2 regions of the Alicyclobacillus hesperidum subsp. aegles genome follow, and region 2 is predicted to be linked to the other one. Evidence: a T-box and tRNA genes for the amino acid it is inferred to sense, from the RefSeq annotation. Region 2 holds a T-box; the other holds one or more tRNA genes.

Region 1 (6,442 bases), on a different contig from region 2:
GTTGAATGTGTGGTCCGCCTCTTCAAGTAGGTGCAAGCGCGCCCGCTCTCCATACACGTCCTCCTGATATTTCAGTGCGACCTCGTATGGCACCGTGGCGTCCTCCATGCCATGCAGGATGAGTACACGGCCCCGGAATGGACGAGCCCGTTCGTATGGATCGATCGCGAGCACGTCCTCGTATAGAGCGCGCCCCACGAGGTTTCCCCCGAGATCAAACACGTCGTCATTGCGACCCACGCGTTGTTCCTCTGCCGCACTTTGCATCGCTTCGCGCAAACTGCCGGCTGGAGCCCAAAGGACGAGTCGATCCACCGCGTCAGGCATATCCCCGGCGACGATGGAAGCGACGTAGCCGCCCATGCTCAGGCCAACGAGACTGATTCGGTCAGAGAGGATGCGCGGATCTGCTTTCACCCATTCGAGAATGGCTTTGGCGTCGCGAATTTCGGAAGTGGCGGTCATGTTTTGGAAATCGCCGTCACTGTCGCCGCTTCCGGCAAAGTCGAAGCGAAACGCTGCAATCCCTTTTGCTTCAAGCGCACGGCTCAGCTTGACAAATATTTGATGGGCTTCAATGTGCGTTCCGGTAAACCCGTGAAACAAAATGGCCGCCGGCACCGGCCTTGTCGCCGCCTGATCCGGCACATGTTCCATCCCGCGCAACACGAGTCCGTCAACTGCCAATTCGATGGCCTTCTGCATGCGGAACTCCCCTCTTTTCTTGCACACTTTTTCCTCCTCCATGTTACCACTTGACTTTCGTCCAAACCACATGGTAATGTACTCATTGCGCGTTGCGAGAACGCAGTTTCCCAACGCGGAGGGGTACCAAAGTGGCCAAATGGGGCGGACTGTAAATCCGTTGCGGAATGCTTCGTAGGTTCGAATCCTACCCCCTCCACCAACGTCTGAATTTCGGACGTTTGGGAAAAGCTGAATACGCGTATGGTGAGTGTGGCGAAGGGGTTAACGCACCGGATTGTGGTTCCGGCATTCGTGGGTTCGAATCCCATCACTCACCCCATGCTGGGGAATAGCCAAGCGGTAAGGCAACGGTTTTTGGTACCGTCATGCGAAGGTTCGAATCCTTCTTCCCCAGCCATATGTGCCCTTAGCTCAGCCGGATAGAGCGTTTGACTACGAATCAAAAGGTCGGGAGTTCGAATCTCTCAGGGCACGCCATTGTGGGGGTATAGCTCAGCTGGGAGAGCACCTGCCTTGCAAGCAGGGGGTCGTCGGTTCGAATCCGTCTACCTCCACCACTTTCCTCGATAGCTCAGCGGTAGAGCATCCGGCTGTTAACCGGAGGGTCGTAGGTTCGAATCCTACTCGGGGAGCCAAATTGCGGCCCCATGGTCAAGTGGTTAAGACACCGCCCTTTCACGGCGGTAACGCGGGTTCGAATCCCGCTGGGGTCACCATTCTTCATCTTCATTCGTGGACGTTTAGCTCAGTTGGGAGAGCATCTGCCTTACAAGCAGAGGGTCGGCGGTTCGAGCCCGTCAACGTCCACCATTCTTGCCGCGGGGTGGAGCAGTTGGCAGCTCGTCGGGCTCATAACCCGAAGGTCGCAGGTTCAAGTCCTGCCCCCGCAACCATTTGGCTCGGTAGCTCAGTCGGTAGAGCAGAGGACTGAAAATCCTCGTGTCGGCGGTTCGATTCCGTCCCGAGCCACCATTCCTGTGTTGCCGTCCTCCGTCGAAGCGAGGAGTTCCAATAAAGGGTTTCTCCCCTTTCAGTGTTCTCTGTTCAAATGTCACTTCGATGGTCGGCAATGCTCTACTCTTCTATGGCGGCGTAGCTCAGCTGGTTAGAGCACACGGTTCATACCCGTGGTGTCGGTGGTTCGAGTCCACTCGCCGCTACCAAATTCGTTTGCACTGCGGAATCAACTGTTTTCCCTATAGTTTCAAGAGGACATATAAAGCTTTCCTTCTGATGCGCGCGGCTTATGCGCGCGTTCCTGTGTTTTACGCCCAACAACAAAAACGAGCCCACTTCGTGGACTCGTTTGTACATACATCGAATAAACAAGCAGTTTATTCGTAGTACGTCAGATTACAGTTTGTACACGTTGGCTGCTTGCGGACCCTTCGGGCCTTCCACGATGTCAAACTCGACAGCTTGCCCTTCGTCAAGCGTCTTGAAGCCGCTGCCTTGGATGGCGCTGAAGTGAACAAATACGTCTTCGCCGCCTTCGACTTGAATGAAACCGTAACCCTTTTCTGCGTTGAACCACTTCACTGTACCGTGCTGCAAAATCAATTCCTCCATGGTGCTCAATGCACGCTTTCAAATTCCACACAGGCGGTCGATCCCGCTGTTCATATAACGGCTTCGGGCCCGTGCCGTCGACCGAGACATCGGTGACACCTATAGTGTAACCTAAGTGGGTCAATTTAACCACAACTTTCTGGAGGCATACAAAATATGAATTTTGAGAGCGCGCCATTAGCCCCTATTCTCGACCGGATGGAGGCCATTTCCGATATGATTTGCACATTTGACCACCGGCTCGCATATACGCGCAACGAGCACACCATCGAGGTGGTCTTTCACAGCCACACCGGCGCTGTCACCGCCGTGGTCCTGATTGCCGAGGTGAGAGCCGATGCGACCGTAGAGGTTTACGCTTCTTTTACTTCACCGGGCATAGCCGAAGACCGTGTCGCACCCGCCGTGCAGTCTATATACGCTGGAGCTCTCCCTTTACGCGGACTCGACGAAGCCCTCACGGCATGGCTCGCCACATGGTACGGAGATTGTGTTCGTCAGCTTTCCTCTTCTATGTAGGGGTATGTCCCCTGTGAGCGCTACTTGGTCAGCCGCATCTCACCGCGCAACACAGTGACCGCTTCCCCACCAACCCAAACCGACGAAAGATCCGTGGAATTGATTTCAGCCCATATGTGGCCAGGCCGCTTGACGCTCCATCCCTGTTCAAAGACGTGCCGACCTGGCTCAATGATTCCGCGATGCACCAACAAAGCCGCCAGTGCCCCGGTTGCCGTACCTGTATGCGGATCCTCTGCGACACCGACGGCTGGCGCAAAATCACGTGTGTGAGCCGCGGACTGCGGTGCCACAGGATCGCGTGCGTACAGGTGCACACAAGCGGCACCAAGCTGGCGCGATACGACACCCAACTGATCTATGCGCGGCTCAAGAGCTAAAAGCGTACGTCGGCTTGCGACAGGCACCATAACTTGCCACAAACCGGTCGATGCCATGGCGAAAGGCAATTCTGGCGCGACGTCCTTATCTGACATACCTAGCGCCTCAAGAATTTGTGCCTTCTCCACTTGCTCCAAGTCGCGAAACTGCGGCTTGGCCTGCTCCATCCACACCATTCCGGAGTCTTCGATCCGCATGCGCAATCGGCCCACATTCGTCTGGACAAGGAGATCCCCAATGACCTCCGACCATTCCCGCAAAAGATGCAAAGCGGCAATGGTGGCATGCCCACAAAGATCCACCTCGGTCGCTGGCGTATAGTAACGAAAATCGTAGTGATGTTCCCCTAAGTGCACGACAAAAACGGTCTCCGAACAGTTCATCTCGCGCGCAATGCACTGCCGCATGTCGGCCGTCAGGTCGTCCGCATCGAGCACAACACCGGCTGGATTGCCCAAGAATGGCTCCTTCGTAAACGCGTCGACCTGAAAAATTTCGACTTCCCGCATCCTTTTCGCCTCCTTGTCGTCTATTTACTCGATCTCCAGATGGATACAATCAATATGAACACCATAAATAGACCTACAGCGACACCCACCTCAGTGGTCGGAAATGACCAAAGTGCCGAAGATGAGCGTTTGAGTACCGTCGCAATCAAAAGGCCTGCCATGAAGATGCTGAACGCGAGCAACGTGATGCTGAACGACAAGCGATTGCCAATGCGGACAAGTTGGCGCATCAACTGATCCACTTCTGCCATTTCGAGTTGTACGCGCACTTTGCCTCGTCGCCATTCACGCAAAATGCCTCGGATTTGCCTGGGGACGTCCGTCAAGAGCTCGGCCGTGTCGACGGCCCCTTTGAACGCCTTGCCGACAAACTGGCGCGGATTCATGCGATCGCGCAACAACGCACGTCCGAACGGCTCGGCGATATTCAGGATACGAAACGATGAGTCTAGGCCTTCGACCACGCCTTCGACCGTGACGAGCGTCTTGCCGACCAGCGCGAGATCGGAAGGAATTTTGATGCGATGGCGGTACGCGACGGAGAACAATTCGCTGACCGCGTCGCCAAGACTGATTTGTGTGAACGGCAGATCGTAATACTTTTCGCGGAGGTTGTCGACGTCGCGGTGCAACCGCCTGTCATCGACGTCACTGGGGACCACGCCCATGCGGTAAAGCACGCGGACGATGGCGTCTGAGTCGCGGCGCATGAGCGCGATGATCAAAGCGGACAAATGCCGCTTCATCTCCGGCGTCAGCCGCCCAACCATACCAAAGTCCATAAACAGCACGCTGTGGTCTGGCAGCACGGCAAGATTTCCAGGGTGGGGATCCGCGTGAAAGAAACCGTGCATCAGCATCTGCGTGAACTCGGCGTTGGCCACACGTTGAGCGATTTCCCCGGTGCGATAGCCCGATTCGCGCAGAAACGCTCCATTGGTCAGTTTGATCCCGCGCACATATTCCATCGTCAACACGCGCGACGTGGTCCAGTCCCAGAAGATCCTCGGGATGCGTACAGTCGCATCACCGTCATGAATGTTCCGCAAGCGATCGGCATTGCGACCCTCAATCGTATAGTTCAACTCGTTGAGCAGAGTGTAACGAAACTCTTCCACCACTTGGCTAAGTTCATAGTGTGCCGCCCATTCGAAATGACGTTCGGCCAGGCGCGCCAAATCCATCAAAATGTCGAGATCGATCTCGATTTTTTGTTGAATGTCAGGGCGCTGTACCTTGACGGCCACCTCTTCACCGGACTGCAATTCGGCGCGGTGTACCTGGCCGATGGAAGCGGCGCCTACCGGAACTTCGTCAAACGCACGAAACATATCCGAAAGGGGTTGCCCCATCTCGGTCTCGACGATGGTGCGAATCTGATCAAACGGCACGGGGGGCACTTCGTCCTGCAGCTTCGTCAACTGCTCGATGAACTCGGGAGGAAACACATCAGCGCGCAGGCTGGCGATTTGCCCAAGCTTAATAAACGTCGGCCCAAGCTGCTCAATGACCAAACGCATCCGCTCATACGTCGAAATGGTCTCGCGCTCGCGCCGCTCCGAAAAAATGCGCCGCGGCAAGGATAAAATGTCGAACAGTCCGATCTCGTCAATAAACCAGCCAAAGCCGTTGGCGACCAGAATCTGTGCAATGTCCTTATACCGCGACAAATGGCGAACCCGCTTGCCGAGAATCTGTCCTCCAACCATGCCAATCTCCTTTGCCTGCCGACGTCAGCCTGGGTCAATCGACGTGTTCGAGCTTGTCTGCCGCGCTCGCGGTGTCGGCAACGCCATTCCCGGACAATTTCGCCTCAAGCTGCTGCACGCGGGTATCCAATCGCTCCAGCAACTGGCGAAGGCTCGCCAATTCGGCGCGAATGCCTTCCTGATCTTCACGTACACCAAGCTTTGTCAAGGCCTTTTGCACATTGTCCTGTACCGCATTCTGCAGTTCGATCCGACCTTGTTCGCCACGCTCGATCATCTCATGCACAAAATCCCGCGTCTGTTGCGGCGTCATCCGCTTTTCTTCAGCCCACTGCTTGGCGGCCTCCGACAATCGCTCGCGGCTATACGACATCAATCCAACGCCAAGATCGAGAACTTTTTTGAAGGAGTCTTCCAACATCGTGCACCTCACTTCGCAATTCCGCTGTGTGACTACCTTATGATGTGCGGCTCACACGCGCACGGCTTGTTGCCAATAGTGTACCACGTTCCCAGTCTACGCACGCAATTTCAACAGTGGCTCAAGCTCTGCCGTCGACAACGGCCGGTATGCGCCAGGGGTCAAGCCCGGATCGAGAACAAGCGGACCCATCGTCACCCGCTTCAAAAAGGTCACTTGTTTACCTAACGCCTGAAACATCCGTTTCACTTGATGAAATTTGCCCTCATAGATTTCAATGGATGCCTCCGATTCATCGCCGGCTACATGAATTTCGAGGCGCCCTGGCAGGCAGGCGTAGCCATCTTCAAGCATGACACCAGCCGCGATAGCATCGCGATCGCGCTCATCGAGACAACCCTCGACGCGCACGAAGTAACGCTTTGGCACGTGGCGTTTGGGCGAGAGCAGGCTGTGCGCCAGTTGGCCATCGTTCGTCAGAAGAAGCAGCCCCTCCGCATCTTTGTCGAGGCGTCCGACAGGAAACACGCCATACGAACGATCCCTGGCAGCCAGCAACTCTGTGACGACCGGCTGACGCACGTCCTCCGTTGCGCTTAACACGCCCTGCGGCTTGTACATCATGA
Region 2 (6,442 bases):
ACTTCGAACATTCCCATGTTCACAAGCAATTCCCGAGCCTTCGCCAACATCGCTTGCCGACGATCTCGCATACCTGGCGTGACAGGAAGTACCGTCACTGTCGACGGAATATTGTCGTAACCGTGTAAGCGGGCGATTTCTTCATACAAGTCAGCCGTCAGCGCAACATCAGCGCGACGTGACGGCACCTCGACCAGCCACTTATCCTCCTGCCTGTGCACGCCAAAGCCAAGCGCATGAAAGATGGCCTCCATCTCGTCATTTGAAATCGCAAAACCAAGCGCTTCGCGGCACTGCTCAGGCACAAAGGGGACTTGCCGTGAATCGCCTGCTTGGCGCTCCTGATGCACAGCGACCGACGGGCCAATGGGCCTTGCACCACCCAATTCGACCAACAAAGCCGTCGCGCGTGCCAGTGCTGGGGAAATAGCGGCCGGATCGACGCCCTTCTCAAAGCGCTGCTGTGCCTCCGAGCGCAGCCCCAGACGCTGCCCTGTCCGGCGGACGGAGCTGCCGTCAAAGCGCGCCGACTCTAGGGCAATGCGCCGCGTCGACGCCGTGATTTCGCTGTTTTCGCCACCCATGACACCGGCCAAGCCAATGGCCTTTTCAGGATCCGAAATGACAATCATGTCACGGTTCAACGTTCGCTTCTGCCCATCGAGCGTCACGAGCTCTTCGCCATCATGCGCCTGACGCACGACAATCTGCGATTGGGCAATGCTGTCTGCGTCGAAAGCGTGCAACGGCTGCCCCCATTCGAGCATGACATAGTTTGTCACATCGACCACCAGATCGATGGTGCGAATCCCCATCGCTATCAGGCGCATCTGCATCCAAAGCGGCGACGACGTCTGGTTGATACCATCAAGCACCTGGGCCTCGTAGCGCGGGCAACGCTCTGTGGCGAGGTCGATGGCGATAGGCGAATCACCCACGCCCTTTGGCGCCTCGACGCACTCTGGAAAAGAATGCCTAGACCGCAAAATGGCGGCCACTTCGTGAACAAGGCCGCGAATCGAAAAGCAGTCGCTGCGATTGGGCGTGAGATCGATGTCGAGCACTACGTCGTCCAGGCATAGTACCTTGACAATATCCTCACCAATCGGTGTCTCCTCGGGCAACACGAACAACCCGGTGGCCTGAGCACTGGGCAACAAACGCGTTTCCAAGCCAATTTCCGCCGCCGAGCAAAGCATGCCGTTCGATTCGACACCGCGCAATGTTGTGCGCCGAATCTGCACTCCACCAGGCAACGTTGCACCGGGCAACGCTACAGGCACGCGCAACCCCGGATTAGCATTGGGTGCACCACAGACGATTTGCAGAGGCTCACCGGTACCGACATTCACCATGCAGACGCGCAACCTGTCCGCATCCGGGTGCTGCCGAGCCGAGACGATCTCGCCGACCACCACGCCAGAGACCCCTTTATTGCGAGGTTCGACCGCGTCGACGGCGAGCCCTGCGCTGGTCAGCTTGTCCGCAAGTGCCTCCGGCGACAAATCCGCGAGATCGACATATTCACGCAACCATTGGTATGAGACTTTCACGCTTCCACTCCTCGTCGACGTATTTGATTATGCTCGAGCAAACTGCGCCAGAAAGCGCAAGTCATTTTGATACAACAAGCGAATGTCTGAGATTCCGTAGCGCAACATGGCGATGCGTTCTGGACCCATACCGAAGGCAAAACCACTATAGCGTGTGCTGTCGTAGCCAGACATGTCGAGGACGCGGGGATGAACCATGCCTGCGCCAAGAATCTCTATCCAACCCGTGCCCTTACACACGCGACAGCCTTCCCCATGACAGTGCACGCACAAAAGATCCACCTCAGCGCTTGGTTCGGTGAACGGAAAGTAACTGGGGCGCAATCGCACACGCTGCTCCGGTCCGAACAAAGCTTTGGCAAATGATTCGAGCGTGCCTTTTAAATCACTCATCCGAATTCCTTCGCCCACAACCAGGCCTTCGATCTGAGTGAATTGATGTGAGTGTGTCGCGTCATCCTCATCCCGACGGTACACTCTCCCAGGAACGATCACCTTGATGGGAACGTCGCCTTGCATACGTTCCATCGTGCGCACCTGCATCGGCGACGTGTGCGTGCGAAGCAGGAGTTCGTCACTTAGATAAAACGTATCCTGCATATCGCGCGCCGGATGATCTTTGGGCAGGTTCAGCAACTCGAAATTGTAATGGTCGGTTTCGATCTCGGGACCATCGACAATTGAAAAGCCCATACCGAGGAAGATATCCTCAATCTCTTGAATCACGCGCGAAATGGGGTGGATGGCCCCCCTGCCGATTGCCCTTCCCGGCAACGTGATGTCGATGGTCTCTTGTGCGAGACGAAGGGCTTGCTCGGCAGCTGCCAAGGCCGTTTGCCGTTCCAGATACGCGTCTTCGAACGCCTTACGCACCTCATTCACCCGCTCACCAAATAGCGGGCGTTCCTCCTGCCCAAGACTCCCCATTTGCTTCGACAGTGCATTCAACTCGCTCTTTTTTCCGAGATATTGCACACGCCAATTCGTCAAATCCCTGGTCGCCGAGATCCCCGTCAGTTCCGCCAGTGCGGTTTCCTGTAAACGCCGCAACTGGACGATCAACCCTTCCATATCCACAAGTCCTGCCCCCTTCGACTTCTTCTGCACATCCAACCTGCACGTACAAGTTGACTTTCTGGCACAATGAAAAAGCAACTCCCCCCAGCTAGGGACGAGTTGCTCGCGATACCACCCTAATTGACGGCAAAGTGCCGTCCGCCTTCATTTCCATAACGGATCTTCCCGGAGTACAATCCAAAGGGCGTTTCGATCCGGTGAGGCCTACTTAAATATGGCGATCCCAGCCACCATAACGTTCAGCCTCACAGCTCAAAGGTGAACTTCAATCGCTCGCATTCAGCACACTTCCAGTCTTGGTGCGCCTCCCTGGAGAACGCAAGACGATTTACTCTCCTCATCATCGCCGCAACTATTCCGATGTCACCAACGAGTATACGCAATGCTGTACCAGGCCGCAACCAGCCTGGCACAAAACGAGCCTGATTGCGCCAAGTTCCACACATCTAGGTGAATGTCGTGGTCCCGGCAACGGCTTTCGCAATAACGTAGAAGTGTGACCGGCAGTCAAAACCGGTTGCCGTAATAGCATTTGAAGGAGGCGTTTCTATGTACGGCGTTTTCGGTGGTTACACACAATGGGCGGTCGTCTTTTTGATCATCTTCGTGCTGTTCTTCCTGTTAGTACCCGCATACGGTGCCGTTGCAGGTACGGCTGCAGCCGCTCCCGGCGTCGTGTACTAACCGGCGAGCCAACCATAGACGCAACCAGGGAAGTCGCCACAGCGGCCGGCTTCCCTGGTTTCGCGTCGCCCATCCCCTTACGTGCCAACTTGCCAAATACCGAGATCTCGCTTCACTTGCAAAGCCTGCTCCACATCGGAAGCGAGGATATTTATATGACCCATTTTGCGATCGCGCTTGACCTCTGCCTTGCCATACAAATGGACCTTGACCTGCCCCGGCAAAGACGGCATCGCGCGCAACAGCGGATCGACATCTTGCCCAAGAACGTTAACCATGACAACAGGCGTCAACAGCGAAACGTCGCCGAGCGGTAAGTTGCAAATGGCACGCACATGCTGTTCAAACTGACTCGTCGAGCACGCATCCATCGTGTAATGACCACTGTTGTGTGGACGCGGTGCCAGTTCGTTGATGTAGAGTTGTCCGCCCTCCGCGACGAAAAACTCGACGGCAATCAGCCCGACCACATCCAACTTACGCGCCACATCGCACGCAATCGACCTAGCCTTGGCGAGCACCTCTTCAGGAAAACGCGCAGGTACAATAGACATGTGCAGAATGTGATTCATGTGCACATTCTCGGCAACCGGAAAGGCGGCCGTCTCTCCTCGTGGACTACGTGCCACAATCACAGAGCACTCGCCGACAAAGGGGATGTACTGTTCTGCGATGAGCGGTTCGTCGTCTGCGCCGGAACGTGCATGCGCCTCGATGATGGATTGCCATTGCGGCAAGAAGCGATCGACATCAGACGGCTCCCGAACCATCCACTGCCCCTTCCCATCGTAACCACCGCGGCACGTCTTAACGACCAGGCGTTCGCCCAGCTGTGCGAAAGCACTTTGGATGTCTTCCAGATTGGCAATGGGCACAAATGGAGTTACAGGCAAACCAGCTTTGGCCAACGTCGACTTTTCGCGCACCCTGTGTTGCGTCGTTGCCAACAATCGGCTGCCCTGCGGGACGTGCGCAGAATGTTCGAGTGCGGCCGCGACATCGACGTCGACGTTTTCAAACTCATACGTGATTACGTCACAACGATGCGAAAGGAGTTTTGCCGCCTCGACATCGTCGTACTTCGCAACCACTTGGCCATCGCTCACCTGCGCAGCGGGACAATCCGGTGTCGGATCGAGCACCTGAAAGCGATAGCCCATGCGGCGACCGTCTAATGCCATCATCCGGCCAAGCTGACCACCACCGAGAATGCCGATGACCGCAGGAGGCAGGATGGACGCCGCAGGCGAGTACTCATTTCGCGGCACCCGGGTCCCCTCCTTCCAGTACTCGATCGCGAATGTCATCGGCTCGGCGAGCGAGCTTGTCCGCCAAATCGGGATCGAAAGCCGCCAAAATGCGAGCGGCAAACAGCCCTGCATTCACCGCACCAGCTCGTCCAATGGCCATCGTGGCAACGGGAACCCCGCCTGGCATCTGCACGATGGACAGGAGCGAGTCGAGCCCTTGCAAGGTCGACGTCTGTACAGGCACGCCAATCACCGGCAAAGTTGTCTTGGCGGCGACCATGCCAGGCAAATGGGCGGCCCCACCCGCCCCTGCGACAATCACAGCGAGGCCCCGGTCCCGAGCGCTTGCAGCATATTCGAACATGTAATCGGGTGTGCGGTGGGCGGAAACCACCTTCCGTTCGTAGGGAATGGATAACTCATCCAGGACGGTACAGGTGTGTTGCATCGTCTCCCAGTCGCTCTGACTGCCCATTATGACACCCACGCGCGGTGTCGACATGAATGGTCATCCTCCTTACGCTATTCCACTATGGTTTACGCCAGCGTGACTTCTTTGCACAAATAGACATCCTGAATCGCGTTGAGAAGTTGCACACCCTCGGCCATGGGGCGTTGGAACGCCTTGCGTCCCGAAATCAAGCCCATGCCACCAGCCCGCTTGTTGATTACCGCGGTCTTCACAGCTTCGGCAAAATCGTTTTCACCTGAAGCGCCACCCGAGCTGATAAGGCCAATCTTACCCATATAGCAGTTGGCCACTTGATAACGAGTCAAGTCAATTGGATGATCCGTGGTCAATTCCGTGTAGACCCGCTTGTCGATCTTGCCATAGCTGCTTTCTCCCATGTTCAACGCCGTATAGCCGCCGTTGACAGTCGGCAGTTTTTGCTTGATGATGTCCGCCTCAATGGTCACACCAAGGTGATTCGCCTGACCCGTCAAATCTGCGGCCGTATGATAATCGACGCCACCTTGAACAAAGGCAGGATTGCGCAAATAGCACCAAAGAATTGTGAACATGCCCAGCTCGTGAGCGTGTTGGAATGCCTCGCTCACTTCTTGCAACTGGCGGGTAGATTCCGGCGAACCGAAATAGATGGTTGCGCCAATGCCTGCCGCCCCCATGTCCCAAGCTTGTTTCACGGATGCAAACATGACCTGGTCGTATTTATTCGGATAGGTCAACATCTCATTGTGGTTGATTTTCACGATGTACGGGATTTTGTGTGCATATTTGCGACTAGTCAGCGCAAGTACGCCGAGCGTCGAGGCAACGCCGTTGCAGCCACCCTCGATAGCGAGTTTGACAATATTTTCTGCGTCGAAGTAGGCCGGATTTTTTGCAAATGATGCCCCGGCTGAGTGTTCAATGCCTTGGTCGACAGGCAAAATGGAGAGGTAACCCGTGTTCGCCAATCGTCCGCTGCTGAACATCCACTGCAGGGAGCGCAGCACTTGATTATTGCGGTTGGTCAAAGTGAAAATATCGTCCAAGTATGTAGGGGAAGGCGCCGTTATGGATGCAGCGGGAATTGTCGTCGTCTTGTGTTCGAGCAGATTGTCTGCTTCAGCACCCAAATATTCACGAATCTTATCAATCACGGATGTCATCTCTCCTTTGTATACTGGCTTCCTGGCAATCGGTTAAATCGACAGGATTTCGGCCAACTCGCAGAGTTCTTGTGCCGGTTTGCGCTCGGATCGAAACACTTCATCGAAGGGAACAGCGACGAGCTCGCCGTTTTGCGTCGCCGCCATCGCCCCGGACACGCCCTGCATGCACAATTCTACTGCGTAGGCGCCCAGCCTGCTCGCCAACACGCGATCGACCGCGCTGGGTGCACCACCTCGTTGCACGTGTCCGAGTACCGTCAC

The links. The T-box of region 2 lies ahead of pheS (phenylalanine--tRNA ligase subunit alpha). A T-box ahead of a tRNA ligase gene usually reads a tRNA of that ligase, here a tRNA-Phe.
Region 1: it has a tRNA-Phe gene. The T-box ahead of pheS (phenylalanine--tRNA ligase subunit alpha) is inferred to sense a tRNA for this amino acid. The anticodon was not compared.

What each region holds. Positions count from the first base shown of each region.
Region 1 is NZ_BSBJ01000072.1:135,519-141,960, reverse strand. It holds gene QMF38_RS14200 (alpha/beta hydrolase family protein) at 1-705, opposite strand, end outside; tRNA gene QMF38_RS14195 (tRNA-Tyr) at 823-907, shown strand; tRNA gene QMF38_RS14190 (tRNA-His) at 952-1,027, shown strand; tRNA gene QMF38_RS14185 (tRNA-Gln) at 1,031-1,105, shown strand; tRNA gene QMF38_RS14180 (tRNA-Arg) at 1,109-1,185, shown strand; tRNA gene QMF38_RS14175 (tRNA-Ala) at 1,190-1,265, shown strand; tRNA gene QMF38_RS14170 (tRNA-Asn) at 1,269-1,343, shown strand; tRNA gene QMF38_RS14165 (tRNA-Glu) at 1,350-1,424, shown strand; tRNA gene QMF38_RS14160 (tRNA-Val) at 1,443-1,518, shown strand; tRNA gene QMF38_RS14155 (tRNA-Met) at 1,526-1,601, shown strand; tRNA gene QMF38_RS14150 (tRNA-Phe) at 1,605-1,680, shown strand; tRNA gene QMF38_RS14145 (tRNA-Met) at 1,795-1,871, shown strand; gene QMF38_RS14140 (cold-shock protein) at 2,062-2,277, opposite strand; gene QMF38_RS14135 (hypothetical protein) at 2,434-2,796, shown strand; gene QMF38_RS14130 (PhzF family phenazine biosynthesis protein) at 2,817-3,686, opposite strand; gene QMF38_RS14125 (ABC1 kinase family protein) at 3,707-5,395, opposite strand; gene QMF38_RS14120 (phasin family protein) at 5,430-5,816, opposite strand; gene QMF38_RS14115 (pseudouridine synthase) at 5,913-6,442, opposite strand, start outside.
Region 2 is NZ_BSBJ01000060.1:7,559-14,000, reverse strand. It holds gene pheT (phenylalanine--tRNA ligase subunit beta) at 1-1,553, opposite strand, end outside; gene pheS (phenylalanine--tRNA ligase subunit alpha) at 1,581-2,624, opposite strand; T-box leader at 2,718-2,983, opposite strand; gene QMF38_RS11490 (hypothetical protein) at 3,180-3,314, shown strand; gene purK (5-(carboxyamino)imidazole ribonucleotide synthase) at 3,392-4,582, opposite strand; gene purE (5-(carboxyamino)imidazole ribonucleotide mutase) at 4,569-5,066, opposite strand; gene QMF38_RS11475 (class I fructose-bisphosphate aldolase) at 5,102-6,178, opposite strand; gene pfkA (6-phosphofructokinase) at 6,212-6,442, opposite strand, start outside.